DNA from 3 places in the Marinilactibacillus sp. Marseille-P9653 genome. Region 1 is predicted to be linked to each of the others. Evidence: predicted binding sites of a transcription regulator. Region 1 holds the regulator's gene; each other region holds the start of a gene.
The links. Region 1 encodes LexA, which represses DNA repair genes until DNA is damaged. Its sites were predicted from a motif close to CNAACANNTGTTNG; they were not measured.

Region 1 (11,289 bases):
TTACTGACAACTTTTGATGAGGAAAAAGCACAAGAAATTGCGACCTTACTGAATACTAAAAACAAAGAAAGAAAAGAGATTGTATCTAAAATATCAGGAGAAGCACTTGAGCTTTTAAAAGAACAAGAAACGTCTTCCGTTTATGTTTTAGCAAAAGAAGGATGGCATGAAGGTGTATTGGGCATCGTCGCTAGCCGAATTGTCAGTGAAACTGGGAAACCAGCTGTTATATTGAATATTAATCCTTCCACTCAAGAAGCTAAAGGTTCTGCTAGAAGCATTAAAGCCTTTAACCTCTATGAAAGTGGCAACAAAATAAGAGGTTTATTCAAACACTTTGGTGGACACCAAATGGCAGCAGGGATGACTTTACCAGTTGAGAATATACAAGCTTTAAAACAGGCATTGAACGAAGAAGCAGAAAAACTTCAAGAAACAACTGATTTTATGGACGAATTGGCTGTAGAAGAAGAAAGTAAGATAAAAGATATCAATGTGGAGGCAATCAAAGAGATTGAACTGCTGAAACCTTTTGGAACAGATAATCCAAAACCAGTATTCCTTTTTTCAGAGGTTACACCCATAGATGCTAGAGCCATTGGAGCAGATCGCACGCACTTGAAATTAAAAGTAGATCAAGAGGGTACACCTCTAGATGTTATTGCCTTTAATTATGGATCAATCGCGGATGCATTAAAATCAGATACACCAATTTCAGTAGTTGGTACAGTAGAAATCAATGAATGGAACGGAAATAAAAAACCTCAAATGCAGTTAACGGATATGAAGTTCTTGAATCAAGTCATCATAGACAAGAGAACCACTGATCTAAAGAAATCAGATCTACTGATGGAAGGCGTTACGTATCTTTTTTATGATAAGCAGAATTTTACTAAGTATAGTCCCTTTGTGACGGATAAATCGGATAGCTTATTGATTGCAACAACGGAAGATGCTTTGAATTTTGATGCTCAAAGAGCTTATGTCATTGTAGATTGTCCTGAGTCGTTGGAACTAGTTAAAAATACGGTACTTCATAATGAAGAACAAACCTTATACTGTATCTTTTATACAAAAAGTAAAGATTATTTACTTGGTATGCCTTCAAGAGAACAGTTTGCTAAATTATATAAATTTTTAGCAAAACATAAGAATATTAACCTTAAAGAAAAAGGAACATTACTTGCAGATTATCTAAAAATGGATAAAACGATTCTAAAGTTCATAATCAGGGTGTTTTTAGAAGCCGGATTTGTTACAATAGAAGGCGGACTGCTCAGTGTGAATTCTGAGGCGAGTAAAATGGCTATTGAAGAGACAAAAGTTTACAAGCAGAGACTTGAAAATATCGCTGTTGAAGAAACCGTTGTTTATAGTTCATTCAAAGAACTGACAGAGGCACTGAAAAATATAAAATAAATGCGTTTGTATAATAAAAGGAGACTTATAATGGATTTAAAAAATTATGTAGCAGATGTTCCCGATTTTCCACAGGAAGGTATTACTTTTAGAGATATCTCCCCATTGATGGCTGACGGAAAAGCGTACAGTGAAGCGACTCAAAAAATCGTAGAATACGCTAAAGACAAAGAAGTGGACATGATTGTTGGACCAGAGGCAAGAGGCTTTATTGTTGGTTGTCCTGTAGCTTTTGAATTAGGGATAGGCTTTGCTCCATGTCGTAAAAAAGGCAAACTACCGAGAAAAACTATTGAAGTGAACTACGGTTTGGAATATGGTAGTGATGTCCTTCAACTACACGAAGACTCAATCAAACCTGGACAAAAGGTTTTAGTGTGTGATGACCTGTTAGCTACTGGTGGAACAATTGCTGCTACGATAGAGCTTGTTGAAAAGCTTGGCGGCGAAGTTGTTGGAACAGCATTCTTCATCGAATTGAAAGACCTTAAAGGTCGAGATAAAATTAAAGGTTACGATATCTTCACTCTAATGGAGTACTAAAAGTAAAAAGTACTGTATATGTCTTAAGACTGGAAGTTGAAATCAGTCTACGACAGTACAGTACTTTTTTATTGATTTTCAAGTAATTTCTTTTTGTGTGCATTTCCCCATTGATGAAGGGCATCAAGAATGGGTTCCAAGGTTCTACCATACGTAGTAACGGAATACTCGACTCTAGGGGGAACTTCTGGAAAAACTTCTCTGGTAATAATCATTTGGGATTCTAGTTCACGTAATTGCTTAGTCAACATTTTTTGTGTGATTTCCGGAATAGCTCTCTTGATTTCACTGAAACGCATTGGGCTGGTGTGCATCAAATTCAATAAAATAACAGGGGTCCACTTACCAAACAAGATGTCTAAAGGTTCGTTTACTTTGCAATGTTCCGGTTCTAAATCAGATATCATCTGTACACCTCCAATAGTATATTAAGTATACTATAGCACTATAAAGTACCTACTTCAATAGATAGAGAATCATGATATAATTAACTTACTAATTATAAGAGGAATGATTAAATTATGATCAACAATCGAATCTTACCAAAAATTGATGAAAGCAAAGGGCTTGAGTTTGGTTTATACACACTTGGAGACCACTTACCAAATCCACATACAGGAAAAAGAATTTCTGCTCAACAAAGAATCAAAGAAATTATAGAGACAGCTGTACTGGCTGATGAAGCAGGCTTAGATATTTTTCAGCTTGGGGAATCTCATCAGGATCATTTCGTATCGCAAGCACATATGATTATCTTATCAGCTATAGCACAAGCAACAAATCAGATAAAAATATCATCAGGGTCAACCATTATCAGTACGTCTGATCCGGTTCGTGTTTTTGAAGATGCAGCAACAATTGATCTATTATCTAATGGTCGCATGGAAATCGTAGCGGGCCGTGCTTCAAGAGTTGGATTATACGATTTACTAGGATATGATCTTAGGGACTACGAAGCGTTATTTGAAGAAAAGTTCGACTTATTACTAGGAATCAATGAAAATGAAAGATTGAGTTGGAAAGGGGAATACCGTGCACCTTTAAATGATGCACACGTTATACCTAGACCAGAAAACGACCAGAATGGCCTACCAATATGGAGAGCAGTGGGCGGCTCTTATGCTTCTGCACAAAAAGCAGGATTAATAGGTGTTCCGATGTATCAAGCTCACTTGGGCGGACCGGCATCTGAATTCAAGAAGCCGATTGATCTTTACAGAGAAACGGCAGCAGAAGCTGGGTACGATATTAAAACATTACCAGTAGCAACAGCAGGCTTCTTTTATGCCAGCACTAATAAGATGGATGCATTTAGAGAATACTATCCCCATGTTAATGAAGGAATGAAGAAAACAAATGGACAAGGATTTCCTAAGCAAGCATTTGCTCATGGACAAGACTATAGAAGTGTCATAAACGTAGGAGATCCTGAATTGATTATTGAAAAAATACTTTATCAGCATGAATTGTTTGGGAACCAGCGCTACATTGCCCAACTAGATTTTGGTGGTGTTACCATGGATGATATTAAGAAAAATATTGATATTATTGGTGAAAAAATCTTACCAGCGATTAGAAAGTACACTAAAAAATAAGGAGTAGATTAGATGGATATCGTCGTATTAGCAGGTTCAAACGTAGGAGAGAAGTCTTCTATAGTGGCTGAAAAGGTCATGACTGAACTTAGAGTAAAGTATGGCGGAGATCATTTATACACGCTATTAGATCTTAAAAATTATGAGATGCAATTTAGTGATGGAAGAAATTATCTTGATTATACTGGAGATAATAAACTGATCACAGAAACCATTATGGCAGCGGATATCCTTATTATCGCGACACCGATATTTCAAGCATCCATACCCGCAGTACTAAAAAATGTCTTTGATTTACTACCACAAAGCGCTTTACAGAATAAAGTTTCGGCAATCATTGCAACAGCAGGGTCAAATAGACATTATTTGATACCAGAACAGCAACTTAAGCCAATCCTCAGCTATATGAAATCCAATATTGTTCCAAATTATGTTTTCTTGCTGGATACAGACTATACAGCTGGAAAAATTAATAACGACGATATCCATTTCAGACTTGAAAAACTGATTGAGGATACAGTTATACTGGCAACCGCTTATAAAGGAATCTGGGAATCTCAAGAAGAAGCATACGGATTCTAAAAAAGGCAGACATGACTATGAAGTGTTTTACCTTCATAGCATGACTGCCTTTTCGTTTTAATCTATTTTAGTAGATATGGGATCTGTATAAAGAAACAACCTTACCTAAGATAGAGACATCAGATAATATAATCGGATCCATCGTATCATTTTCTGGTTGAAGGCGAATGTAGCCTTGTTCTTTATAGAATCTTTTACAGGTTGCTTCTTCTTCATCGGTCATAGCAATAACGACGTCACCATTCTGAGCAGATTCTTGTTTTCTAACAATAACTTGATCACCATCAAAGATTCCGGCATTAATCATACTATTACCACGAATCGTTAACATGAAAAGATTGCCTCTTTCAATTTCTAAATCATTAGGAATTGGGAAATAATCGGTTGCTTCTTCAACAGCTAAGATCGGTTCTCCGGCGGTAACAACACCTAATAATGGAATATGATTTTCAAATTCATCAATTCCAATTTTGATTAACCCTTCTTTAGTGAATTCAATTGCTCTAGGTTTTGAAGGATCCCTTAAGATAAAACCATTTTTTTCTAGTCTAGCTAAATGGCCATGCACAGTAGAAGTGGAAGACAATTCAGTGGCAGACCCAATTTCTCGAACGGTAGGTGGATACCCTCTTTTGTTTACTTGTTCATGAATATAACGTAAAATTTCGATTTGCTTTTCGCCTTTACGGCCTCTAGTAGTCATATCGTAACACCTCATCCCTTCAAATTATCGTTTAAATTAAGTATAATAGTAGTCTAGTGTATGATTCAGTGAATATGAGTTCACAATGTTCGTAAACTTTAGTAAAATTATATCATATACCGAACATCTAATCAAACGAATGTTCGAAATAAGCGAGCATTTCCCTAGGAAATTAGATTTTCAAGCAATTTTGTATTACAATGGTTGTTCGCAATAGGATGTACTGAAAGAAAAAGTCTAGGCTAGAAAGCCTAATAGGAGGATATAAAATGTTAGCAAAAGACCAATTAGATAGAATCAATGAGCTAGTTAGAAAACAAAGAAGTGAAGGATTAACACCGGAAGAAGTATCTGAACAGAAAGACCTAAGAGAAAAATATATCAAAGCTTTTAGATCTGGTATGAGAAATCATATAGAAGGAATGAAAATTGTAGATCCAGAGGGCCAAGACGTTACCCCTGAAAAACTCAAGGGAATTCAAAAGGACAAAGGGATCCATAATAGAGATTAATCTACTACTAATTGAAGATGTACGGACAAATTTAAGTATGTTCTATGAAAGCGTTGAATAAAATTAATTTAAATAGTACAATGATTAAGAGCGTTACCACTTTTAGCAACAGGAAGGAATGAGTTACTTGTTTGATAAAACTGATCAAATGGCTGTAGATACAATTCGAACTCTTAGTATTGACGGCGTTCAAAAAGCAAATTCTGGACACCCTGGATTACCAATGGGTGCTGCACCAATGGCTTACACACTATGGACACGTCACTTAAATGTTAATCCAAAAAATTCGAAATGGTTCGATCGCGATCGCTTCGTTTTGTCTGCTGGACACGGATCAATGTTACTTTATAGCTTACTGCACTTAGCAGGATACGATGTAACAGTTGATGATTTGAAAAATTTCCGTCAGCTAGGTAGTCGTACACCAGGACACCCTGAAGTACATTATACTGATGGTGTTGAAGCAACGACTGGTCCTTTAGGGCAAGGTGTAGCGAATGCAGTAGGTATGGCTATGGCAGAAGCGCACTTGGCTTCAACTTATAATCAAGAAGATCACAACATCGTTGATCACTACACGTATGCACTATGTGGAGATGGAGATTTAATGGAAGGCGTATCTCAAGAAGCAGCTTCTCTTGCGGGACACCTTAAATTAGGTAAAATGATCATGCTTTATGATTCCAACGATATTTCTTTGGATGGACCTACTTCAAAAGCTTTCACTGAGAACGTTGGGAAACGTTTTGAAGCTTATGGATGGGAACATATTCTTGTTGAAGATGGTAACGATCTAGACGCTATCGACAAAGCAATCACAGCTGCTAAACAATCAACGGATAAACCAACTTTAATTGAAGTTAAGACTGTTATCGGTTTTGGTGCTCCTAATGCAGGAACACATACTGTTCACGGCGCTCCTCTTGGAGCAGAAGGTGTAACGGCTGCTAAAAAAGCTTATGGATGGGAAGGCGAAGACTTCTTTGTACCAGAAGAAGTTGCCCAAAGGTTCAAAGAACTTATGGTTGAAAAAGGCCAAAAAGCAGAAGAAAACTGGAACAAAGCGCTTGAAGATTATACAAGTGCGCACTCAGAACTCGCTGAGAAATTTAAACTAGCCTTAAGTGGAAATCTTCCAGAAAATTGGGATGAATCATTACCAGTTTATTCTATAGATGACAAAGCTTCTGCTACAAGAGCAACAAGTGGAGAAGTATTGAACGCATTGTCTGATTCAATTCCAAACCTTTGGGGTGGATCTGCTGACTTATCAGGTTCGAACAACACGATGATGAAAAATCAAACTGATTTCCAACCTGGTCAATATGAAGGAAGAAATATCTGGTATGGTGTTAGAGAATTTGCTATGACAGCTGCCTTAAACGGTATTTTATTACACGGAGGAACAAAATCATACGTAGGAACATTCTTCGTATTCAGTGATTACCTTCGCCCAGCTGTACGTCTTGCGGCTCTTTCTAGAATTCCTGCGATTTATGTATTGACACATGACTCAGTTGCTGTAGGAGAAGACGGTCCGACACACGAACCCGTTGAGCAGTTGTCTAGTTTCAGAGGTATGCACAACCTTTCTCTAATCAGACCAGCGGATGGTAATGAAGTAGCGGCTGCTTGGGAGATTGCTTTGAAATCTACTGACAGACCTACAATGCTCGTGTTAACTCGTCAAAACCTGCCTGTTTTAGAGAACTCTAAAGAAATGGCTAGAGAAAATGTTAAAAAAGGTGCGTATGTTATCTCACCTGCTGAAAACGAAACACCTGAAGGTATTTTGATTGCTACAGGTTCTGAAGTTGCCCTAGCAGTTGAGGCTCAAAAAGAGTTGAAAGCTCAAGGCAAAGACGTTTCTGTTGTTTCTATGCCAAGTACAGACTTGTTCGACATGCAATCTTCTGAATATAAAGAATCAGTATTGCCTGCTTCAGTAACAAAACGTGTTTCTATTGAAATGGGCTCATCATTTGGATGGGACCGTTACACTGGAACTTATGGTAAGAGTGTCGCAATCGACAAATTTGGTGCAAGCGGCAATGGACCAGCTGTAGTAGAATCATATGGCTTCACACCAGATAACGTTGTTCAAACGTATCTATCATTAGGCTAATCAAAATAACAAATCAAACTAATAGAGATCAAGATTGATCTACCTTAAAGAAGAGAAAGGCTGCTGCCTTTCTCTTCTTTAATATCAGTAATTAGTTGTCTCATTTGAGTGTTTTGAAATATAAAATTCACTTTTGGTTTATTTTTCTGTCTAAGTTGTGTAGAATAGTTGAGTGAGTGTTTCGAATCATACTTGCTTTTATAGAAGTCCAAAAGATGATTCTGAATATACTAGAACGTATAGAAAGGAGTTAATGAAATGAATACAGGACTTGCAATAACTTTAATTATCCTAGCTTTAATTGTTGGACTGGTTGGAGGATTCTTCATCTCTAGAAAATATATGATGGATTACTTTGAAAAAAACCCACCAATTGATGAAAATATGCTACGAATGATGATGCTGCAAATGGGTCAAAAACCTTCTGAAAGAAAAATCAATCAGATGATGAGCCAGATGAAAGCACAAAACAAAAAGAATCCAAAAAATAAAAATAAGAAGTAATAAGTTTTGACTAATGAGCTTATTTAGTCAATAATCACATTACGAATCAATTATGTGTAGCGGGCAGCGTCTTTGCCCGTTCTTTTTTTCAACACGTATGACACGGTGTCATAATTAGTTATATTGGGTAAAGGGGTAAAAAACTAGAGAATAGGAGAAAAACGTACATGGATATATTCAAGCGGTTAGGATGGTTTTTCCGTAGAGAAAAAAAATCATACATGATTGGGATTTTTTCCCTCGTTACAGTGGCATTACTCCAACTGATCCCTCCTAGAATCATAGGAATCGTAGTGGATGAGATTGAGACAAATAGTATTACGAGCCAGTCATTAACATTTTGGCTGGGTATTCTGGCGGCGTCTGCAGTTGGACAATATGTATTTAGGTATATTTGGCGCATGAAAATTTGGGGAAATGCTGCAAAACTGGAACAGTTAGTAAGAGAGCAATTATATAATCATTTTACCAGTATGGACAGCCAGTTTTTCCAGAAGTATCGTGCTGGAGACTTAATGGCACATGCTACAAATGACCTAAGAGGTTTGCGAATGGTCGCGGGTGGCGGTATTTTGACAATGGCGGATGCCATTAGTGTCGGGTTGACAACATTACTGGCAATGATTTTCCTCGTTGATTGGAGACTGACGCTTTTAGCGGTATTCCCATTACCTTTACTAGCAATCACTTCAAGAATTTTAGGTCGAAAACTACACCTACGATTTAGAGACGCTCAAGCTTCTTTTTCACAATTAAATGACAAGGTACAAGAAAGTATTCAAGGTGTGAAAGTCTTGAAAACATTCGGACAAGAAAAAGAAGATATCGAAGAATTTAAGATTCAAACAGACAACGTTGTCGCTAAAAATAGATTGGTTTACAAAATAGACTCCCTGTTTGATCCGGCCATTACGCTTATTATGGGGGTGTCTTATTTCCTTACCATACTAGTCGGTGGAATTCTGATTACTGGAAATGAAATTACAATTGGTGATTTTGTCACGTTCATCAATTATATAGGGATGCTCGTCTGGCCAATGTTCGCCATAGGTAGATTGTTCAATATTATTGAAAGAGGGTCAGCTAGTTACGACCGGATAGAAAACCTTTTAAGAGAAGAATCTTCTATTGTAGAAAGAGATGGATCGATAGAAACACCTATAAACGGTGATCTTGATTTTGATATCAAAAAATTCTCTTATCCAGATGATGAGACAGTTACTTTACAAAATGTTCACTTCAAGTTAAATAAAGGTCATACAATGGGGCTTGTCGGTAAGACTGGAGCAGGTAAAACAACCATATTAAAATTACTGCTGAGAGAGTATGATGCTTACAAAGGGCATATTCAGTATGGCGGTCATGATATTAGAGATTACACGTTAAATGCTTTACTCCAACAAGTTGGATACGTGCCTCAGGATAATTATTTATTCTCAACAACGATCAGGGATAATATTCGATTCGCTGATCCTACCATGCCTCAAAGTGTTGTAGAAGAAGCTGCTAAGCTTGCGGATATACATGAAGATATTCTTAACTTACCAAATGGATATGACACGCAAGTAGGTGAGCGTGGTGTTTCACTTTCAGGTGGTCAGAAACAAAGGATTTCCATTGCGAGAGCGATTATTACAAATCCAGAACTCATGATACTTGATGACTCGCTTTCAGCAGTAGATGCGAAAACAGAGGAAAGTATTCTTTCTGGATTAAAACGTAAACGCCACAACCAAACGACAATTATCGCTGCTCACAGAATAAGCTCTGTTATGCATGCGGAAGAAATCATTGTAGTAGAACAAGGGACCATTGTAGAGCGCGGAACTCATAAAGAATTACTAGAGTTAGACGGTTGGTATAAAGACATGTATCAACAGCAACAACTTGAACAAAAACTGGAAGGGGAGGATATATAATGGAGCAGCAAGAAACCGCAAAGAACACAACGATGCCTTTTAAGCAACAGATGCATGTGCTTAAAAGAATTCTAAAATACGCTCATCCTTATAGATTCCAGTTTGTATTTGCCATTGGGTTAAGTATTATACTGGCAATCATCAATGCCATTCTTCCTAGAATCATACAAGTATTTATAGATGATCATATTACACCAGGTACAGCCACCTTGAGAACAATTATTTTCTTTGCAGCACTTCATTTTGGTGTTACATTGATTAGAATGATTGTATGGTATTTTGAATTGTACATTTTCAATATGGCTTCTGAAAAAACGGTTAAGAACATTAGAGAAAGTCTCTACACCAAATTACACAGTCTTGGCATGCGCTTTTTCGATCAGACGTCTACTGGATGGATCATTACAAGAGCAACAAATGATACAGAAGCGATGAAAGATTTTTGGAATGTTTTCTTGACCATTATGCAAGGTGTGTTCGGTGTAGTTATTTCATTAGGCGCAATGTTTTTCCTAGACGCATCGGTCGCTATATGGATTTTACTCTTTGCACCCGTTTTATTATTAGTTATCAGATTCTATCAAGTCTATAGTTCAAAAACCTATATTGAAATGAAATCTAAGTTAAGTTCTTTGAATACGAAACTTGCTGAGACCATCAATGGTATGTCAATTATTCAGCAATTCAGACAGGAAAGACGACTGCAGAAAGAGTTTGAGGAGACGAATCAATCTTACTATGATTCGAGATATTCAATGGTTAGAATCAATGCGATTCTGTTAAGCCCAGTGATTAACTTCTTATATACTTTGGCAGTTGTCCTGATACTCGCTCTTTTTGGAGTCAATGCACTGCAAAGTCCTGTAGAAGTTGGGATTATTTATGCTTTTACGTCCTATGCAAATGACTTCTTTAGACCATTAACAAGACTGATGGATAGTTTAAGCTTGTTCCAAGACGGGATTATTTCAAGTAGCCGTATCCTGACTGTTATGGACAATGAAGAATATGTACCTGAGCAAGAGGACAAACCTGATGCAACCATCGAAATAGGGAAAATCGAATTCAAAGATGTTTCATTTTCATATGATGGAAAGACAAACGTCCTTAAAAATATCAACTTCACAGTTAACCCAGGAGAGACGGTGGCTTTAGTGGGTCATACGGGGAGTGGAAAGTCCTCAATCATCAATGTCTTGATGCGATTCTACGATTTCCAGAGCGGGGAAGTTCTGATTGACGGTCGATCCATTAGAGAATACCCGATGAGAGAATTGAGACATAAGACAGGATTAGTCCTACAAGACTCCTTCCTTTTCTACGGAACAATCAAAGACAATATTAGAATTAAAAATGATCAAATCAAAGATCGGGAGATTATACAAGC
Region 2 (11,289 bases), 120 kb from region 1:
CAGAAATGGTCAGATTCTGTTCATTTCGGTGTTTATCGCATCGATTCTTTGTGGCTTAACGATGTTAAAGACACATAACGAAAAAACATGGTTAAATGAAGGTGTACAAACGACTCGTGTGCTCGTCAAAAAAAGCACGATTGATATTGATGGAGATCGACTCAGATTTACGGGTCTAGTTAAGCTAAATAATAAGCCTAATGAAGAAGTGATCGTTACCTATAAAATCCAGTCAGAAGAAGAGAAGAATGACTTTTTAATCGATTCTTTCTTTGATTATGTTGAACTGACCGGTTCTTTATCAAAACCCAATCAAGCGCGTAATTTTAATCAGTTCGATTATAGAAAGTATTTATACAGAAATCAAATCTATTGGATTTTTCAAGCGGACACTATCCGAAAACTTCCTGAAGAAAAGATCAGTATGCCTTTTTCATATCGAGTAGATAGGGTAAGAACACTTTTTTTAGAATTTATTGATAGGATTCTTTCTGGTAAAACGAGTGCCTATATCAAAACATTACTTTTTGCGGATAAGCGAGAAATGTCTGAGTCTACCTTGGAAAACTACCGAGATTTAGGTGTGATTCACCTTTTAAGTATATCAGGTTTGCATATTCAGTTTATGATCGCCTTGGTGAGAAACGGTCTACTAAAATGCAGACTAACAAAAGAGACGACAGCAGTCTGGCTACTGGTATTCTTACCCATTTATGGATATCTTTCTGGATTTGGAGTCAGTGTGTTTCGAGCGATTGTACAAGCTTTGATTGCTACAATTTTCACACTACTGAAACGCCCATCGTCGTCACTTGACAATTGGGCATTAACCTTGATGCTGGCATTACTGATTGACCCTTATCAAATGTATTCTGCAGGTTTTCAGTTAAGTTACTTACTGAGTTGTCTGTTGATTTTACTTTCAAATCAAAAAAATGTTCAGTTGATGTCTCCTTTGAAGCAAACGGTTGTATTGAATTGTACGCTCTCAATTGTGAGTATTCCAGTACTATCTTTTCATTTCTTTGAATTTTCTTGGATTGTTATCCTACTGAACTTCTTTTTTATTCCACTATTCTCTTATTTGCTGTTGCCGTTATTAGTCAGTTTATTTATTTTGGGAGTCCTGTTCAGTAAATGGCCATTGTTTAAATGGGTTAACGCTGTTTCAGACTATTTACTAGATGGAATAGAACAAGGCGTAAAAATTTTAAGTGAAAGCTATGATTTTTCTTTTGTAGTCGGCAGGCTATCAGTAATCGGCATGATTTTTTTAGTTTTGGGTATCCTAGTGTTTTTGATCACTTTAGAAAAGAATAGGGGTCATAGGAAAAATGGCATAATCCTAATTGGATGTCTTTTGTTCTTTGTAGGGTTATTTTCGGAACAATTATCACCTGTTGGAAAAGTTATGATGATAGACGTGGGTCAAGGAGATTCGCTGTTGATCAAACAGCCATTTGGTAAAGGCAATTATTTGATTGACACTGGTGGACTAGTGGAATGGAAGTCAGTAGAAGAGTGGAGAAAAAGAGAAACACCTTTTGCAGTAGGGGAAGATATTGTCTTGCCGACTATAAAATCACTAGGTGTAAATAAGCTTCATCAAATTTATCTTTCCCATGCCGATGCTGACCATATTGGAGCTCTTGAAGAAATCATTCAAGGCATACAGACACAAGAAATCTTAGCGACTCAATCGACCTTTTTGGATCCATCACTTGAAGCAATGATGCCAGAGTTCAAAAAACGAAAGATTCCATTCACTATCTTAAGTAGGGACTTAGAAAGTGTCTTGGGACCTGGTCTAAGAGTCATTTATCCAGATGAGGATAAAAATCTAAAGGAGAATCAAAATAAAAACGAGGCTTCATTAGTCTTGTATGGTAAAATCGGTCGATACAGATGGTTATTCACAGGAGATCTTGAAGCGACCGGAGAAGAGGTTATCACACAAATGTATCCAAACCTAGCAGTGGATATATTAAAGGTCGCTCACCATGGAAGTTCGACTTCTTCTCAAGAAGTTTTTTTAGATTCTTTGAGACCAAAAGTAGGATGGATTTCGAGCGGTGTAAACAACATCTACGGACATCCAAACCCTGAAGTGTTGAGTCGATTAGAAGACAGAGCAATCGATGTTTACAGAACAGACCTAAGAGGAGCTGTTCTGTATGAATACTATACTTTCCCCTTTATTAAACTTAATGATGATCGTATGATACAAGTAATATCTCATCATGATGATACAAATTAGTGAGGAGCTCAGGATGATTGAGTTAAAAAAACAAATCAAAGCAATAGAAAATAAAACATACTCAGCCGTTTATCTGATTCAGGGAACGGAACAATATCTAAGTGAAAAGGTGAAATTTGCGCTCATCAATTCAGTATTGGATGATGAAGTTTCTGAGTTCAATTTTGGCCAGTTCGATATGAGAGAAACAACGATTGATGTAGCTTTACAAGAGGCTGAATCCTTTCCGTTCTTTGGAGATAAAAGACTCGTATTTGTACAGTCTCCTTATTTTTTGACTGGTAAAACGGTAACTAATGGACCTGATCACGATATGAGTTATTTTGAATCATACCTAGGAAATCCTTCCGATTTTTCGGTGCTTGTTATATTTGCACCTTATGAAAAACTGGATAAACGAAAAAAAATAACCAAAACCCTTTTGAAGCAAGCTGAAATCATCAATATTGAGCCGCTGAATGAAAAATCTGTTTACGATCTTGTGAAATCTACATGTGAGACCGAAGGGTATTCTATTGACTCGAATGCACTAGATAAATTGATTCAGCTCACTGATCGAAATCTTTCTAAAAGTATGACCGAATTAGATAAACTAATGATTTATCATCAACAAGATAAGCATATCAATATATCTACAGTAGAGCAGTTAGTTCCTAAAACGCTTGAACAGAACATTTTTGAATTAAATGATTTAGTGTTGAGTAAAAAGGTTCAGGAGTCCGTTGAACTTTATCAGGATCTGTTAACGCAAAAAGAAGACCCCATTAAAATAATAGCGTTGATGATTGGTCAGTTTCGATTGTTACTTCAAGTGAAAATTTTAAGAAGAAAAGGGTACCAGCAAGCTGATATTGCAAAAATCTTAAAAGTACATCCTTTCAGGGTGAAGCTAGCACTGCAAAAAGAAAAGAAATTCGAACAGAAAATACTCTCTAAAGCTCATCACCATCTTATAGATGCAGACTATTTAATCAAATCAGGTAGAGTAAATCCAGAGCTTCAAGTGGAACTATTTATTTTAAAATTTTCTGATGATCAGTCACATTTACAAGTAAACTAAATAAGTTTCTGTTTGAAATATTGCAAAAGTAATTATTATCCTGTACAATGGAGAATGTTGAAAATCAACTGAATAGAGAAGGTTCCATTCGGTAAAAAACGGACAGAAATGTACGGTTTATAGAGAATGAACTGGATTTAAAGAATTTTTTATAAAGGAGTGTTTTCAGAATGCCAAACATGGTACAAGCTATTAAACGTCAACGTCAAGATGTTAAAAAGAATGCTAACAATGTTGCGCAAGTGTCAGCTATGCGTAGCACTAAGAAAAAATATTTAACTGCGGTTGAAAACGGACAAGATAATTCAGCTGAATTATTTAAATCAGCTGTTAAAGCTATTGACCAAGCAGCGTCTAAAGGATTAATCCACAAAAACAAAGCTGCTCGCGACAAGTCTCGTTTATCTAAAAAATTAGGTTAATGACCTTAAGTTCGTATAAAAAGTTCTTCTTTCAGACATCAGTCTAAAGGAGAACTTTTTTTGACCTTTTGTGGTATTATTATTAATACGAATGTATGTTTAGGTTTAGGAGGAAATGAAGGATGTCTGAGAATCAATTCAAGTTAAAATCTGTTTATGAGCCTAGTGGAGATCAGCCAGAGGCAATCAAAAAACTCGTCAAAGGAATTAATGAAGGTCAGAAGGAACAAGTTTTACTGGGTGCTACGGGTACAGGAAAAACTTTTACGATGTCCAACGTTATCCAGCAAGTCAACAAACCGACTCTTGTGATTGCACACAACAAGACACTTGCGGGACAATTATATTCAGAATTCAAAGAGTTCTTTCCTGATAATGCAGTAGAATATTTTGTAAGTTATTATGATTATTACCAGCCAGAAGCTTATGTACCTTCAACCGATACATTTATTGAAAAAGATGCATCAGTAAACGATGAAATAGATAAATTGAGACATTCGGCTACTAGTTCACTATTAGAAAGAAGAGACGTGATTGTCGTTGCTTCGGTTTCTTGTATCTACGGACTTGTAAATCCCAAAGATTATGCAGAACATGTTTTGTCTCTTAGATCTGGTATGGAGATCAGTCGAGATGCTGTACTCAGAAGATTAGTAGATATGCAATTCGAAAGAAATGATATCGACTTTCAACGAGGTAGATTCCGTGCTCGAGGAGATATCGTCGAGATATTCTTAGCTTCTAGAGAAAGTGAAGCGATCAGAGTTGAATTTTTTGGAGATGAAATTGAACGGATAAGAGAAGTGGATGTACTAACAGGAGAGGTTAAAGCAGATCTTTCTCATGTGGCTGTTTTCCCAGCTACCCACTTTGTTTCAAATGATGAACAGACGAGATCAGCAATCGAGTCCATAAAAGATGAATTAGGTGGAAGACTAGAAGAGCTGAAAGAAGACAACAAGTTACTTGAAGAACAGCGTTTAGAGCAGCGGACGAATTACGATATTGAAATGCTGATGGAAATGGGCTACTGTTCAGGGATAGAGAATTACTCTAGACATATGGATGGAAGAAAACCTGGAGAATCTCCTTATACCTTACTTGATTTCTTTCCAAAAGATTCACTTTTCATTGTAGATGAGTCTCATATTTCAATTCCGCAGATTCGAGGCATGTATAACGGAGACCGTGCAAGAAAACAACAACTTGTAGAACACGGATTCAGACTGCCAAGTGCGCTGGATAACAGGCCACTTCGTCTGGAAGAGTTTGAAGAAAGAGTTCCGCAGATCACCTATATTTCTGCAACACCAGCAGATTATGAAATGGAACGTTCAACTCAAATTGTTGAACAAATCATCCGACCTACTGGACTTCTTGATCCTATTATTGAAATTCGACCAATCAAAGGACAGATCGATGACTTAATTGAAGAAATCAATCTACGAATTGAAAGAAATGAAAGAGTCTTTATTACCACATTAACGAAGAAAATGTCTGAAGATTTGACGGACTACCTTAAAGAAGTTGGGATCAAAGTGCAGTACCTTCACAGTGATATCAAGACCCTCGAAAGAACACAGATTATCAGAGATCTACGCATAGGGAAATTTGACGTATTAATCGGTATCAACTTGCTTCGAGAGGGATTAGATGTACCAGAAGTTTCAATGGTTGCGATCCTTGACGCAGATAAAGAAGGCTTCTTGAGAAGTACCCGTTCTTTAATACAGACAATGGGCCGTGCAGCTCGTAATGAAAATGGTCGAGTCATTTTGTATGCTGACAAACGAACAGACTCAATGAACAGAGCGATTGAAGAAACCGAGCGTAGACGTGAAATTCAAGAAGAATACAACCGGGTTCATGGTATTACCCCTAAGACAATTAAGAAAGAAGTACGAGATCTCATAAAAATTTCTACAATCATCGAGGACGGGGAAGATTTGACAGAAGACACGTTCAAACAGCTTTCAAGAGAAGAAAGAAGAGAACTGATCGAGACAATGGAACTCGAAATGAAACAAGCAGCCAAAGAGCTGGACTTCGAGAAAGCCGCTCAGCTTCGTGATGTAGTTCTGGAGATTAAAACGAAATTTCCTAAGTGATCAATAGAAGCTTGTTGACTTTTATTTGAGAAACCTGTAAAGTAAATGAAAAGTTAATAGATATCCTTTAATAAGTAGTCCTGTGAGGCTAATAAGGAGCAGAACCTTCATTCAGAGCAGTTTATATAAGCTTTTAGTGGAGATTCATGGGTGAAGTGTACCTTCATCTTTAAACCTAACAAATCATTAGGAAGCTCTCTTATCGCACAAGGATAAGAGAGCTTTTTTTGTCTGTTGGCATTTATATGTTGCTTCGATACGGATTATTAACGAAAAGTAAAAACAAATTTGGAGGAGTCAATATGCAGAACAGTCAGGAAATAGAAGTAATCAACGAAGTCGCAATCAAAAGAGCTTTGACGAGAATTACCTATGAAATCATTGAAAAAAATAAAGGAATCGATAATCTAGTTCTTCTGGGTGTAAAGACAAGAGGTGTATTCCTCGCTCAGCGCATTGCCCAAAGAATTGAACAATTAGAAGGACATAAAGTTGAAATCGGGGAGTTAGATATTTCTAATTACCGTGATGATCATAAAAACGAAACAATGACTATTCCGGCACCGGATATTGCTACTTCAATCGAAAATAAACAAGTCGTGATTGTAGACGATGTATTATATACAGGTCGTACAATACGTGCAGCATTAGATGCAGTTATTGATAGCGGAAGACCGAAAAAAATTTATCTTGCTGTGTTAATAGACCGTGGACATAGAGAGTTACCGATAAGAGCAGACTTTGTAGGAAAAAATATTCCAACCGCTAACGATGAGACGATTCAAGTCTCTTTAAAAGAAGTCGATGATAAAGATACTGTCACGATCATTAAACCAACTAAATCATAAGTGAACTTTAAAAAGTAGTCCAGAGAGGCACTAAAGGTCACTGAGGAATCCATTAGAAGGATTGAAGAAGCTATCACATTCGTGAGAAGATTCTTTACCAGATTAATGGAAGCAGACTACCCTCAGACCTGACGTGCATCTGGCTCAGGTCTTTTTTTGTAAATAAAAGCAGAAAAGAAAGGAATTTGAAAATGAAAAATGGGTTACAACAACTTAAACGTAGACATTTTATTACCTTAAATGATTTTACACCTGATCAGATTCAAACACTGATTGATCATTCATTAAAATTTAAACTGGGTCAGATGATTGCCCGATTTCATGATCGTTATGCAGTAAATCTTTTCTTTGAAGACAGTACACGCACACATAAGAGCTTTGAAATGGCAGAGAAAAAATCAGGCATGCAGGTTTTAGAATTTTCTCCTGAAAATAGTAGCCTAAAAAAAGGCGAAACTTTATACGATACCGTAAAAACGTTTGAAGCGATTGGGGTAGATCTTATCGTGATCAGACATGGACAAGAAGCTTTTTACGAAGAATTGATTAGTATACCTGACTTGAGGTGTTCGATTGTGAACGGTGGAGATGGAGCCGGTCAGCACCCAAGCCAATCGCTTTTAGATCTAATGACTATCTATGAAGAATTCAAGACATTTCAACACTTAAAAGTCGCGATTGCTGGAGATATAAGACATTCCAGAGTAGCAAAAAGTAATGCTCAGATACTAAATAAACTGGGTGCTGATGTTTACTTTACTGGACCAGAAGAGTGGATGGATGATTCGCTTCACATATATGGAACTCATGTAGAAATGGATGAGTTGATCGATAAAGTAGAAGTTTTGATGTTACTTAGAGTACAGCACGAACGGCACAGTAATCTTGGACAAGTTTTTTCTAAAGAGGATTACTTAAATAAATACGGATTAACTGTTGAACGTGAAAGACGAATGAATGAAAACTCAATCATCATGCATCCGGCACCGGTAAATAGGGGTGTAGAGATTGCAACAGAATTAGTCGAGTGCCAACGCTCGAGAATTTTCAAGCAAATGGAAAATGGTGTATATGCTAGAATGGCCATTATCGACTCATTACTGAACGAATATTAGGAGGATACAATGACACTACTGATAAAAAATGCGCACACCTTACCAAGACACTCAAAGCAGCTTCAAGATATCTTGGTTGAAGGCGGAAAAATAAAAGAAATAGGAGAGCAACTCTCTTCTGATGGGGTAGAAGTCATTGACGTTCAAGGAAAGCTGGTTGTACCAGGTCTGATAGATGTACATGTTCACCTTAGAGAACCTGGATTTGAGTATAAAGAAACCATTGAAACAGGTTCGGCTGCAGCTGCTCGAGGAGGATTTACAACGATCTGTGCGATGCCTAATGTAAATCCAGCTCCAGATACTGCTGAAAAGATGCAAAGAATACAACAGTTGATTAAAGACACAGCCTTAGTAAATGTTAAACAGTACGCGCCTATCACAGAATTGCTTACAAGCGAGGATCTTACAGATCAAGAATCTTTAATAGAAGCAGGTGCTTTTGCCTTTACAAATGATGGCTTAGGCGTTCAAACAGCAGCGACCATGTTTAAAGCAATGGAAGAAGCTACCAGAAACCATGTTGCGATTGTTGCGCATACAGAAGATGATTCGTTGCTATTTGGTGGGGGTGTGATGCATGAAGGCATCCGAAACAAAGAATTGAACTTACCTGGAATGAGCCAACTAACAGAATCCACTCAGATCGCTCGAGATGTGCTGTTAGCCGAAGCAACCGGTGTGCACTATCATATTTGTCATGTATCAGCGAAAGAAAGCGTCAGAGTGATTAGAGAAGCTAAAAGAGCTGGAATCAACGTTACAGCCGAAGTTACACCACATCACTTACTATTATCAGAACAAGATATTCCGTCAGACAATACGCTGTATAAAATGAATCCACCACTTAGAGGGAAAGACGACCAAGAAGCTCTTTTGGAAGGCTTACTAGACGGGACAATTGACATGATCGCAACAGATCATGCCCCTCATAGTGAAGACGAGAAAAAGGGGTCAATGATTGGATCACCATTTGGAATCATCGGAAGTGAAACAGCTTTTTCATTACTCTACACTTATCTAGTTAAAACGCATAAAGTCACACTTGAACAACTTATTGACTGGATGACGATAAACCCCGCCAAAGTATTTGGTTTTGAAGCCGGCAGACTAACAGTAGGTGCTCCGGCAGATATCGCTTGTTTTGATTTAGAAAATAAAACCAAGATTTCAAAAGAGACGATAAAATCTAAATCGTCTAACACACCATTTATCGGGTGGGACATCGCTGGAGATACGTATCTGACGATTGTAAATGGAAAAGTTGTATACCAGGAGGGAAACTAGTTGAAAAAAAGAATGTTGATTTTAGAGGATGGGAATATATTTAAAGGATACGGATTTGGATCAGACAAAGAAACGATTGGAGAAGTCGTCTTCAACACAGGGATGACAGGATATCAGGAATCCATCACGGATCATTCTTATAATGGACAACTGCTAACATTTACTTATCCGCTAATAGGAAATGCAGGAATCAATCGCGATGACCATGAATCAGTTTTTCCAACGACAAAAGCAGTCATCGTTAAAGAATATGCTAGAAGGCCCTCTAACTGGCGTAGTCAGATGAACTTAGATGAATTTTTAAAAGAAAAAGATATTCCAGGACTTTCAGGGGTAGACACAAGAAGATTAACTAAAGTCATTAGAGAACATGGAGCTATGAAAGCAATCTTAACGGACGCTACAGAAAATGTCGAAAAATACCTAAAAATGCTAGCTGAAACGCAACTTGATCACAATCAAGTTGCGCAAGTTTCCACAACGAGGCCTTACGTAAGCCCAGATAACGGCAGAAAGGTTGTTGTCATCGACTTTGGCTTAAAACATAGTATTTTACACGAACTGAATAAACGCTCTTGCCATGTAACAGTCCTTCCACATGATACAAAAGCTGAAACCATTATGAATCTTGATCCAGACGGCGTTATGCTAACGAACGGACCTGGAGACCCAACGGATCTGCCAGAGGTATTAAAGATGATTCAAGCCATTCAACCTCAAGTTCCAGTATTTGGAATTTGCTTGGGTCATCAATTAATTGCTCTAGCCAATGGCGCTAGAACATACAAAATGAATTTTGGACATAGAGGATTCAATCATCCAGTCAAAGAAATTGCAACTGGAAAAATCGCTTTTACTTCTCAAAATCACGGATATTCAGTGGAGAAAGAATCCATTGACCCTAATCAACTAAGAGTCACACATCTTGAGATTAATGATGGAACGATTGAAGGACTAAGACACCGTACTCATCCGGTATTTAGTGTGCAGTATCATCCTGATGCAGCACCTGGACCACATGATGCAGAAGATTTGTTTGATCAGTTCACAGAACTGATGGATTCTTGGAAAGCGGGGAATAAAGATGCCTAAAAGAGACGATATTCATAAGATCCTAGTTATTGGATCGGGACCAATCATTATTGGACAAGCAGCGGAATTTGATTATGCTGGAGCACAAGCTTGTCTGGCACTCAGAGAAGAAGGATATGAGGTTGTGCTGGTAAATTCCAATCCAGCTACAATCATGACCGATAAAGAAATCGCAGATAAAGTCTATCTGGAGCCACTGACACTTGAATTTGTTTCTAAAATTTTAAGAAAAGAGCGCCCTGATGCAATCCTACCGACTCTTGGTGGACAGATGGGACTGAATATGGCTATTGAATTAGATGGTAGCGGGATATTAGAAGAGTTGGATATCGAATTACTTGGAACAAAATTGTCAGCGATCAATCAAGCAGAAGACAGAGATTTATTCAGAACGTTGATGCATGAGTTGAATGAACCCGTCCCTGACAGTGAAATCGTCCACTCTGTAAATGAAGCGGTCGACTTTGCAGAAAAAATTGGGTACCCTCTAATTGTTCGTCCTGCCTTTACAATGGGTGGAACAGGTGGCGGTCTTTGTGATAACGAAGAAGAGCTAAGAGAAATCGTAGCGAACGGCATCAAACTATCTCCAGTTCATCAATGTTTGGTGGAAAGAAGTATCGCAGGATACAAAGAAGTTGAATATGAAGTCATGAGGGACAGAAACGATAATGCAATGGTTGTTTGTAATATGGAGAACTTTGACCCAGTAGGTATTCATACTGGAGATTCAATTGTATTGGCGCCTAGTCAGACATTGACAGATAAAGAGTATCAAATGTTGCGAGACGCATCCTTGAAAATTATACGAGCGTTAGAAATTGAAGGTGGATGTAATGTTCAATTAGCACTAGATCCTGATAGTTTTAACTATTACATTATAGAAGTAAATCCGCGCGTGAGCCGGTCTTCAGCACTTGCGAGTAAAGCAACCGGGTATCCGATTGCGAAACTGGCAGCTAAGATTGCTGTTGGACTGACACTCGACGAAATGAAAAACCCTGTTACAGAAACAACTTATGCTCAATTTGAACCAGCACTAGATTATGTAGTCGCGAAGATTCCAAGATGGCCTTTTGATAAATTTGAATCAGGGGACC
Region 3 (11,289 bases), 300 kb from region 1:
GTAATTTCTATGCTAGAGCCTTTATTAAGCAATACGCGGATACTGTCGGCTTAGATGGAGAACAACTGTTAAAGGATCATTCTGATATTCCAGCACCTAAAAGTGAAGAAATTACTGAGCAAGTTAGAACAACACAAACTAGAACAAAGCCTAAAGAAAATGGTATGATGAGTACCATTCAAGATAGTTTACCAACAATTTTAATTATATTATTAGTTCTAGGTATTGCATTGGCTTTTTATATAGCCGTTAGTAGCAATTCTGGAGATAATGATTCATCTGTGAATCAAGACGAAAGTGCACAAAATAATGTAAATGTCGAAAGCAATGAAAATGCGGAGAATGCTCAACCAGAGGTTCCAGCTGACACTGATGACGAGGATACTGAAGAAGAACCAGAACCAGAACCAGAACCAGAAAATCCATTCACTATTGCGCAAGAGTCTAGTACTGGTGGTACGACCACTTATACTGTATCGGGTCCCCTACCGGATGATAAAAGTTTGACTTTGAATGCTGAAGGTGGAGAATCTTGGGTAAGTATCACTGTAGATGGTACAACAGCTGAACAAGCGCTTCTGTCTGGTGGGGAATCTATCTCTACAGATTTAACGGAAGAGGTAGAGACTGTAGCTATTGTAATTGGAAATGCTGCTGTTACAACTGTCCAATTAAGTGGACAATCTGTAGAGTATGCACCGGAATCGGCGAATGCTGTTAAACAAGATCTGATTTTTAACTTCGAGCAATAATAATAGAATGTTTTTTCAGATAAAGACCGAGTTAATTCCATTAACCCCGGTCTTTCATTTGAATGTCTAGGAGGAAATTATGAATTTACCGAATAAATTAACGATGCTTAGAATCTTTATGATTCCAATATTTATTGTGCTAGTCGTTATGCCTATAGATTTAGGAACAGTAGAAATTTTGAATTCTTCTATTGAAGTTAAGCTATTGATTGCGACGATTGTTTTCGCTGTTGCCAGTTTTACTGATTGGTTGGACGGTTACCTTGCAAGAAAAATGAACATTGTATCAAACTTTGGAAAATTTGCAGATCCACTGGCAGATAAAATGCTGGTTATGACGGCATTGATTTTACTGGTTCAGTTAAATTTGGCTCCTGCATGGGTTGTAGCGGTTATCGTATGTAGAGAACTGGCTGTTACAGGATTGAGACTATTATTAGTTGAACAAGGTGGAACCGTATTGGCTGCTTCTTGGCCAGGTAAAGTGAAAACTAATACGCAGATGCTTGCCATTATTTTCCTCTTGTTGAATAATTTTCCTTTCAATTGGACAGGCATCCCTGTTGCGACGATTCTATTATATATTTGTCTAATTTTCACTTTATATTCTGGATTTGACTATTTTTATAATGCGAGACATTTTTTCAAAGGGACATTCAGTAGTTGATCGACTTTTGAGTAAGGCGTGTGTGATCTTAAGGGATTACGTACGCCTTTTTTCTAATCTTTGAGGCGGTATTCTAAAATTTAATATGATAAAATCAAATTATGCTATCTGAAAAAAACAGATTAAGATTAATTGAACAGTATTTATATGTAGGAGGATTAGTATGAAAGCTGAAATTATTACAGTCGGAACAGAATTACTTATGGGGCAGGTTATCAATTCAAACGCTGCCTATCTATCGAAAGAATTATCTTCTCTTGGTATTGAAATTTATCATCAGGTAACTGTTGGAGACAATGCTGAGAGACTAACCGAAGCGATTAAAGTAGCTGAATCTAGAGTAGATACAATCATACTGACAGGAGGACTTGGACCTACTGAAGATGACATAACGAAGTCAGCGGTATCAAATCATCTAGGCTTAAATATGACCATACATGAAGAAACTGAAGAAAAGATTATTGAACGCCACAAATATAGCGATTTTAAAATGCCAGAAAACAATCGACTTCAGGCGCTTATACTAGAAGGTTCAGAGCCCTTACTAAACGACGATGGACTAGCAGTAGGCGTATTCTTGGAAAAAGATAATCGAGCTTATGTTATGCTTCCTGGACCACCAAGTGAACTGAAACCTATGGTCGAAAACTATCTTAAAAAAAGACTGATTGAACTGGAACAAGAAAATCAAAAACTGGTCTCTAGAATGATCAGATTGTTTGGTCTGACAGAAGCTCAAGTAGCAGAGCAATTAGATAGTATCATTAAGGAACAATCCAATCCTACTATTGCTATTTATGCTTCTAACGGAGAATCAAAAGTTAGAATAACTGCTAAAGGAAAGACTGAAGATGAGTGCGAAAAGATGATCACAGAAATAGAAAAAGAAATAAAAGCTAAAGTTGGTGATTACATCTACGGATATGGTGATCATACCCTTTCTTACGTTGTTCAATCGCTTTTATTTGAACAAAGTAAAAAGATTACTGCTGCTGAAAGTTTGACCGGAGGGGCCTTTTTAAGTTGTATTGCGAGTGAACAAGGGGCTAGTTCAGTACTTGACGGGGGAATCGTTGTTTACAGTTCTGAAAAGAAACATCAGGTTCTTAGCGTCTCCAATGAAACGATTGACACATATGGTATGGTGAGTGCTGAGTGTGCAGTAGAGATGGCTGAGAAAGCTCTAGAAAAATTCGATGCAGATATTGCAGTATCTCTAACCGGCGTAGCAGGTCCTCATCCTTTAGAAGGTAAAGAAGCCGGAATTGTCTGGATAGGAATTGCACATAAAGGACAAACAACTTTTGCAAAACACTTTCACTTCAAAAGAGACCGAGACAACAACAGAAATCTTGCGGTATTGAACGCTTTAAATCTTGTTCGTCAATCATTATTGGGTCTTACAATACAAGAAAAAGTATTTTACATGAATTCTAAAGACGAAAGAGCATAAGACGAAAAGTATACTTATTGCGAATAAATGTTCGATTTAAGCTTGCTTTTTGTTCAGAAAAACAGTAAAATAATAGAGTAGTAGAGAATGCACGTTTGCCATAAATAGAGTAAATCCCCAAGATGATTGATCTATAAAAAAGCATTAAATGTGTAGGTTAAATAGTAGTGGTAAGCATAAAAGTATATCAAAATTAAGTCCTGAATCAATAGGAGGAGAATATATTAATGACAGATGATCGTAGAAAAGCACTAGATGCAGCACTAAGCAAGATTGAGAAAAATTTCGGTAAAGGGTCTATTATGAAAATGGGCGAAAAAATCGATACTCAAGTTAAAACCGTACCAAGTGGTTCTCTTGCGTTAGATGTTGCATTAGGTATAGGCGGATACCCTCGTGGACGTATTATCGAAGTATACGGACCAGAGAGTTCTGGTAAAACAACAGTTGCTTTACATGCAATTGCTTCTATACAAGCTAATGGTGGTATTGCGGCATTTATAGATGCTGAGCATGCACTAGATCCTAAATATGCACGTGCCTTGGGTGTAGATATAGATGAGTTATTACTTTCTCAGCCAGATACAGGTGAACAAGCATTAGAGATTGCAGATGCACTTGTTTCAAGTGGTGCAGTGGACATGGTTGTTATTGACTCTGTAGCAGCATTAGTGCCTCGAGCAGAAATTGATGGAGAAATGGGTGCTTCTCACGTTGGTCTTCAAGCACGTTTGATGTCACAAGCTCTCCGTAAACTATCGGGATCAATTAATAAAACCAAAACAATTGCGCTGTTTATCAATCAGATTCGTGAAAAAGTCGGTGTTATGTTTGGTAGCCCTGAAACGACTCCTGGTGGACGTGCGTTGAAGTTCTACGCGACAGTCAGATTAGAAGTACGTCGTAGTGAAGCTATCAAGTCTGGTAAAGATATGACAGGTAACAAAACTAAAATTAAAGTAGTTAAAAACAAGGTTGCACCGCCATTCAAAGTAGCTTTAGTAGATATTATGTACGGTGAAGGTATTTCTCAAGTTGGAGAACTAGTAGATATGGGCTCTGACGCTGAGATTATTGATAAAGCTGGTGCGTGGTACTCATACGGTGAAGAAAGAATTGGACAGGGTCGTGAGAACTCAAAACAATACCTTACAGATCACCCTGAAATGCGCCTCGAAATTGAAAAACGAGTTCGTGTTGCTTACGATATTGGTAGTGAAGAAGATATCGAGTTTGTTAACAAGTTAAGCGGAGACGCTGGTGTCATTAAACTTGAAGAAAGTCCCGATGTTATCGGATCAGAAGAAACAGGGAATGAAAGTGAAACAGAATCTGACTCTGAAACGTTAGATGTTTAATCCTTTCTAAAATGAAGTAAAGCACCACACAAATTCTTTATTTGTGTGGTGCTTTTCGGTTATATTTTGATTATATCGTGCTGAAAAAAGAAAATTAAGGCTGATTGAAGTGAGTAATAATGAAGTTCTTTTAAACAATATTTCAACAAAAAGGTTTAAAATCCTTCTCTTTCTACAAACTGTATTGACACATAGACATAAGACCTTTAAAATTAGATTGTCTGTTACACAATTATGTTAATCATAAACACATTATTATAACTGACGTACGTTCTCAGTAATTGAAAACGGTCGTTGCTTAACATAAATAGTACCTGACTTTTTTATACATGAATTAAATGCAAACTAAATAATGATACGGAGGTGACCAAATGACTACTCTTTTATACTCAGTAGCCTTCGCTATCGTTACTTTAATCATCGGATTTTTCGTAGGAGCTAATTTCAATAGAAAAAGCTTTGAAAAAAGACTTGCTGATTCAAGAAAAACAGCCGAGAACATAGTAGAAGATGCTAACAAAGAAGCTGAAACCTTGAAGAAAGAAGCGTTGTTAGAGGCCAAAGAGGAAATCCATTCTTATCGAACAGAAGTAGAATGGGAGTTAAAAGAAAGACGCTCTGAAGTAGCACGTCAAGAAAATCGTTTGGACCAGAGAGAAGACAATCTTGAACGAAAAGCTAATACGATTGATAAGAGAGAAAGTTCTTTACAAAGTAGAGAAGATCGTTTGACAAGTAGACAAAAAGCGATTGAAGACTTGGAGCAAGTAGCTGAGGATTTAATTACAGAACAGCAAGAGAAATTACTGGCTGTTGCTGCTTTATCTCAAGAAGAAGCGAAATCAATCGTTTTATCTCAAACAGAAAAAGAATTATCTCGTGAATTAGCAATCATGGTCAAACAATATGAAGACAAAGCGAAATCAGAAGCTGACCGTAGAGCCAAAAACTTAATTACTCAAGCCATACAACGCTCTGCAGCAGACAAAGTTACCGAAACAACTGTCAGCGTAGTAAACTTACCGAATGATGATATGAAAGGTCGTATCATAGGACGAGAAGGACGTAATATACGTACGCTTGAGAGCTTGACAGGTATGGATCTAATAATCGATGATACACCAGAAGCAGTCGTATTAAGTGGATTTGATCCTATACGTCGTGAGACAGCTAAAATGGCACTTGAAAAACTGATTTCAGATGGACGAATCCATCCAGGACGAATCGAGGAAGCAGTAGAAAAATCTCGAAAAGAAATGGATGAACGTATCCGAGAAATTGGTGAAGAAGCTATTTTTGATTTAGGTATTCACTCAATACATCCTGATTTCATTAAAATAATCGGGCGCTTACACTTTAGAACAAGCTATGGTCAAAATGTTTTGAATCACTCAATCGAAGTGGCCAAAATTGCTGGTGTAATGGCAGCAGAACTTGGAGAAGATATTCAGCTAGCTAAGAGAGCTGGATTATTGCACGATATTGGTAAAGCATTGGATAGCGAAGTAGAAGGATCTCACGTTGAGATCGGTGCTCAAATAGCGATGAAATATCAAGAAAGCGAAACGGTCATCAATGCAATTGCTTCCCATCATGGAGATGTTGAAGCAAGCTCGATCATTGCTGTGCTTGTAGAAGCGGCAGATTCAATTTCTGCAGCAAGACCAGGCGCTAGAAGCGAATCTCTTGAAAACTATCTACAGAGACTTGAAAATCTTGAAAGAATTTCTAATGGATTTGAAGGTGTCAAAGAAAGTTATGCAATACAAGCTGGTAGAGAAATTCGCATTATTGTTAGACCGGATCAGCTAGACGATAGCATGTCCGCTAAATTAGCACGGAGTGTTCGGAAACAAATCGAGGAAGATATGGATTATCCGGGACATATTAAAGTAACGGTCATTCGCGAGACTAGAGCTGTTGAATACGCAAAATAATTAAATGAACAATGTCATCCAAGAAGAACAGCTTTCGCTGTTCTTCTTTTTTTGATATGGATGTATAGTGTAAAGAATGAATAAGTTTAAGATTGAATAATTGCAGATGTCGAAGCGTACGTAAGGGAAAGTATCTTTGTCAATTCACTTTGATTTTATCCTATCAATACTGGTAAAATAATAGTTACTGAATGGAGAAGAGGAAGTTAAATGAAAATACTATTTATTGGGGATGTAGTCGGCTCTATGGGACGAGAAATGGTCCAGGAGTATCTACCCAAGCTAAAAGCAAAATACAAGCCACAGGCAACGATTTTAAATGGAGAAAATGCAGCCGGTGGCAGAGGCATTACAGAAAAGATCTACAAGGAGTTTCTTCAATGTGGTGTTGATGCTGTAACAATGGGAAACCATACTTGGGACAAAAGAGAGATCGTCGATTTTATAGATGACTCCAAGAAACTGATTCGTCCAGCAAACTATCCAAATCTTTCCAGAATCCCAGGAAAAGGGATTGCTTATATTAAAATCAATCAACAAGAATTAGCAGTAATCAACCTACATGGTAGAGTGTTTATGGCAGATCTTGAAGATCCTTTCAGAGTAGGAATGGAACTGGTAGAAGAAGCCAGAAAAAGAACGCCTCATATCTTTATTGATTTTCATGCTGAAGTAACAAGCGAAAAAGAGGCAATGGGCTGGTATATGGATGGTAAAGTATCAGCGATTGTAGGGACACACACGCATGTCCAGACCAATGACCATAGAATCTTACCTGGAGGAACAGGATACATGTCTGATGCTGGGATGACAGGCTTTTATGATGGTGTACTTGGAATGAAAAAAGAAGCCATTATTGAAAAGTTCCTTACACAGTTACCAGCTCGATTTGAAGTGCCAGAAACTGGTCGAAAGAAATTAAATGGATGTTTTATAGAATTAAACGATACAACAGGGAAAGCCAAATCCATTATACCTATTCGTATTGATGAAGATACACCGTTTTTTGATTAAGCAGGTATAGATGAAACGAATCCTTTATTTTAGATATAGAGAGGTGAGGTAAATGCCTCAAAAGACAAAACACACACCCATGATGGAACAATATTTAAAGATCAAGGAACAGTATCCTGACGCTTACTTGTTTTACAGACTTGGCGATTTTTATGAACTGTTTTTCGATGATGCCGTAGAAGTAGCACAAATGTTGGAATTGACGTTGACTAGTAGAAATAAAAACGCAGAAGAACAAATTCCAATGTGTGGTGTACCCCATCATTCTGCGCAGAGGTATATTGATGCATTAATAGAAAAAGGGTATAAAGTAGCCATCTGCGAGCAAGTTGAAGATGCTAAGTTGGCAAAGGGAATGGTAAAGCGAGAAGTCGTACAAGTGATCACTCCTGGAACAGTGATGAACGCATCATCTGTTCAAGCTAAAGAAAATAATTACATTGCAGCAGTATTGAAAGTGGATGAGCATTATACACTGGCTTATACGGATTTAACCACCGGAGAATTAAAAGCAACAAAATTACATTCTCAAGAGGAAATCAAAACAGAATTGCAGTCTCTGAAAATCAAGGAAGTTTTATTTGAAAGAAATCAGGATCCGGTTCTCGTCGAAAGATTAGAGACGGAACTGGATATTCTTGTGTCCTTAATATCGATAGAAACCATCGAGGTAACGGCACTAGAAGAATTGAAAAAAGAGTGCGCAGACAAGCAGATTCATAAGGTAATTGACCTTCTGCTGACTTATCTGATCAAAACTCAAATGCGTAGTCTGGATCATCTGCAACCGGCGCAGCAATATGAAACGTCTCATTATATGATTTATGGTCAAGAAGCCCGCCGCAATCTAGAGTTATCGACTTCTTTAAGAGATGGATCAAAGAAAGGTACGTTACTCTGGTTACTCGATGAAACCAAAACAGCTATGGGTGGGAGAAAGCTGAGACAATGGCTCGAAAAACCACTGATATCTAAAAAAGCGATAGAAAATCGGTTAAATATTGTAAGTGTTTTAATCAATCATTTCTTTGAAAGAACAGATTTAACAGATACGCTGACGAGTATTTACGACCTTGAACGACTAGCTGGAAGAGTTGCCTTTGGAACAGTAAACGCACGTGATCTAATTCAATTAAAAAACTCTTTGAATCAAATTCCGAAATTGATTCAGATTATAGAAGGAATGAACGCAAATCATGAATGGGATGAGTTGCTTAAGCAACTTGATCCTGTAGAAGAAATTGCGGAATTGATTGAAACAGCAGTTGAGGAAGAGCCTCCTTTATCTATCACAGATGGTGAAATCATTAAAATGGGCTATCAGGATCAGCTTAACGAATATAAAGATGCTATGATCAATGGCAAGAAGTGGATCGCGAATATGGAAGCAGAAGAGCGATCACTGACTGGCATCAAGAATTTGAAAATCGGCTTCAATAAAGTTTTTGGTTATTATATCGAAGTGACTCGATCCAATATTGATAAAATTGATGAGCAGAGGTATCAAAGAAAGCAGACTTTAACGAACGCGGAACGTTATAGCACTCCGGACTTAAAAGAAAAAGAAGCGTTAATTTTAGAAGCAGAAGAAAAATCCAAAGCGCTTGAATATGAGTTGTTTATCGAAATTCGTGAACAAGTAAAAAAACAAATTAAACGATTACAAAAACTGGCTAGTATTGTTGCTGAAATTGATTGTTTTCAGTCGTTTGCTTGTATCAGTGAAACGTATGATTATGTTCGCCCTGAATTCAACACAACGTCTCAAGATATTTTAATCAAAGAAGGGCGCCATCCAGTTGTAGAAAAAGTAATGAAAGAACAAGTCTATGTGCCCAATGATGTTGAATTAGAAGGAGACACAGACATTCTTCTAATTACAGGACCGAATATGTCCGGTAAAAGTACCTATATGAGACAATTGGCCTTGACGGTTATTATGGCTCAAATCGGCTGTTACGTTCCAGGAAAATACGCTAAACTACCCATATTTGATCGTATATTTACACGTATCGGAGCAATGGACGATTTGATTGGTGGACAAAGTACATTTATGGTTGAGATGATGGAAACAAATCATGCGATAGAGTTTGCCACAGATAAAAGTTTACTACTGTTCGATGAAATTGGACGCGGAACCGCAACCTACGACGGAATGGCTCTCGCAGAAGCCATCATAGAATATGTTCATGATAAAATTGGGGCTAAGACGTTATTTTCTACCCATTACCATGAATTGACCGTTTTAGAAGACCGATTGGATCATTTGAAGAATATTCACGTTGGCGCTGTAGAAGAAGAGGGACAGCTTGTATTCCTTCATAAAATGCTTGAAGGCCCGGCTGATAAAAGTTACGGTGTTCAAGTTGCAAAACTAGCAGGACTACCGGACACTTTGATTGGCCGTGCTTCAGGGATATTGACTGAATTGGAACAAAAACAAGCAGGACTATTCGATCAATCTACGGAAAAAGAAACTGCAGTAGCGCCTTCTCGGAAACAAGAAAGCAACAAAAAAGTTCAGGAAACACGGGATGAGCAATTGTCTTTATTTGTATCCGAATCAGCTGAGAGAGAAGTAGCTGCCTTAGAGATGATTAAAGCTACCAATATTATGAACTTGACACCGCTACAAGCAATGACATTACTGAATGACTTACAAGATAAACTCAAATAAATGCCCATCTGAATGGAGAAAGGAGCCAAAGAAATGTCCCAGATCAAAATCATGTCTTCTATTTTAGCCAACCAGATAGCAGCCGGTGAGGTCATTGAAAGACCGGCATCAGTTGTAAAGGAACTGGTGGAAAATTCAATTGATGCAAAAAGTACAAAAATCGATATCTACGTAGAAGAAGCTGGGCTTAAATCTATTCAAGTAACAGATGATGGAGAAGGCATCCAGTCAGATGAGGTTCAAAAAGCATTTGAACGTCATGCAACTAGTAAACTGATTTCAAATGAAGATCTTTTTCGTATTCGAACGCTTGGATTCAGAGGAGAAGCTTTACCCAGTATTGCTTCAGTCTCTATGATCACCATCGAGACTTCTCAGCAAAATCTCCCAGGTAGAAGAGTCGTGTTGAAAGCGGGAGAAATCATTGAGAATCACCCTTCTTCTTCTAGAAGAGGAACAATGATTAAAGTTGAAGAACTATTTTTCAATACACCTGCTCGACTCAAATACGTCAAAACACTTAAAACTGAACTGGCGCACATCAGTGATACGATCAACCGAATTGCGTTATCTCATCCTGAAATTAGTTTTAGATTGTTCAGTGACCAAAATCAGTTGCTGAAAACAGTAGGTAATGGAGATGCGAGACAAGCCATTGCTGGTGTATACGGTGTAGATGCTGCTAAAAAGATGCAAGCCATCGAAGCGTCAAACTTTGACTTCACTGTTTCAGGTTATGTTTCATTACCTGAACTGACCAGAGCAAGCAAATCATATTTGACACTTGTCGTCAATGGTAGACATATCAAGAACTATGCATTGTCCCAAGCAATCGTAGACGGATATTCTTCCAAATTAATGGTAGGCAGATATCCTTTAGCATTGGTCAATATAGAGATGGATCCATTATTGTTAGACGTCAATGTACATCCAACGAAACAACAAGTCAGGATCAGTAGTGAAAAAGAACTCATTCAACTGATCAAGCAGGCTGTTGGGGGACTGATGCAGTCTCAACAAAGGATACCCAATGCGCTAGGCAATATTCATTCCAGTAAAAAAGAAACTAGCCAGAATAAAATAGAACAGACGACGTTCAATTGGCAAGAAAGTGCGGACTCAAAAAAACCTACTGAATGCAAGCAGGCTCTTTTCAGAGAACCAGTCAAAGAAGTAGAAGACCCGTTTGCCGAAAAAAATGAACCGACTGCTTACTCAGTTGAAGATCAGTATGGACATGAAAGCCATCAGAATATTCGTGAAGATAATCATCATGATCCGAAGTACACAGCAGTAGATCCGTCTACAGAGGAGTCTTCGCTACCAGAAGAGAAGCATGTTCTTGAATCTCCACTTAAGACAGCAGACAGAGTGCTTAAAGAAGCAAAATCAGTGCGTGAATTTCCACATCTAGAATATGTTGGTCAAATG

Region 2: uvrB (excinuclease ABC subunit UvrB) is a predicted target of LexA. The motif match lies at 3,828-3,841, and genes of this name have one in related genera.
Region 3: recA (recombinase RecA) is a predicted target of LexA. The motif match lies at 2,893-2,906, and genes of this name have one in related genera.

The regions. Positions count from the first base shown of each region.
Region 1 is NZ_CAKAKH010000001.1:1,632,252-1,643,540, reverse strand. It holds gene recJ (single-stranded-DNA-specific exonuclease RecJ) at 1-1,419, shown strand, start outside; gene LG377_RS08050 (adenine phosphoribosyltransferase) at 1,450-1,962, shown strand; gene LG377_RS08045 (helix-turn-helix domain-containing protein) at 2,031-2,369, opposite strand; gene LG377_RS08040 (LLM class flavin-dependent oxidoreductase) at 2,484-3,557, shown strand; gene LG377_RS08035 (NADPH-dependent FMN reductase) at 3,570-4,139, shown strand; gene lexA (transcriptional repressor LexA) at 4,207-4,842, opposite strand; gene LG377_RS08025 (DUF896 family protein) at 5,112-5,354, shown strand; gene tkt (transketolase) at 5,482-7,479, shown strand; gene LG377_RS08015 (YneF family protein) at 7,738-7,983, shown strand; gene LG377_RS08010 (ABC transporter ATP-binding protein) at 8,151-9,902, shown strand; gene LG377_RS08005 (ABC transporter ATP-binding protein) at 9,902-11,289, shown strand, end outside.
Region 2 is NZ_CAKAKH010000001.1:1,757,191-1,768,479, reverse strand. It holds gene LG377_RS08625 (DNA internalization-related competence protein ComEC/Rec2) at 1-2,257, shown strand, start outside; gene holA (DNA polymerase III subunit delta) at 2,271-3,317, shown strand; gene rpsT (30S ribosomal protein S20) at 3,488-3,739, shown strand; gene uvrB (excinuclease ABC subunit UvrB) at 3,862-5,847, shown strand; gene pyrR (bifunctional pyr operon transcriptional regulator/uracil phosphoribosyltransferase PyrR) at 6,150-6,695, shown strand; gene LG377_RS08600 (aspartate carbamoyltransferase catalytic subunit) at 6,887-7,810, shown strand; gene LG377_RS08595 (dihydroorotase) at 7,820-9,097, shown strand; gene LG377_RS08590 (carbamoyl phosphate synthase small subunit) at 9,110-10,189, shown strand; gene carB (carbamoyl-phosphate synthase large subunit) at 10,182-11,289, shown strand, end outside.
Region 3 is NZ_CAKAKH010000001.1:1,931,606-1,942,894, reverse strand. It holds gene LG377_RS09470 (helix-turn-helix domain-containing protein) at 1-752, shown strand, start outside; gene pgsA (CDP-diacylglycerol--glycerol-3-phosphate 3-phosphatidyltransferase) at 832-1,419, shown strand; gene LG377_RS09460 (competence/damage-inducible protein A) at 1,583-2,872, shown strand; gene recA (recombinase RecA) at 3,100-4,230, shown strand; gene rny (ribonuclease Y) at 4,602-6,167, shown strand; gene LG377_RS09445 (TIGR00282 family metallophosphoesterase) at 6,378-7,181, shown strand; gene mutS (DNA mismatch repair protein MutS) at 7,234-9,858, shown strand; gene mutL (DNA mismatch repair endonuclease MutL) at 9,892-11,289, shown strand, end outside.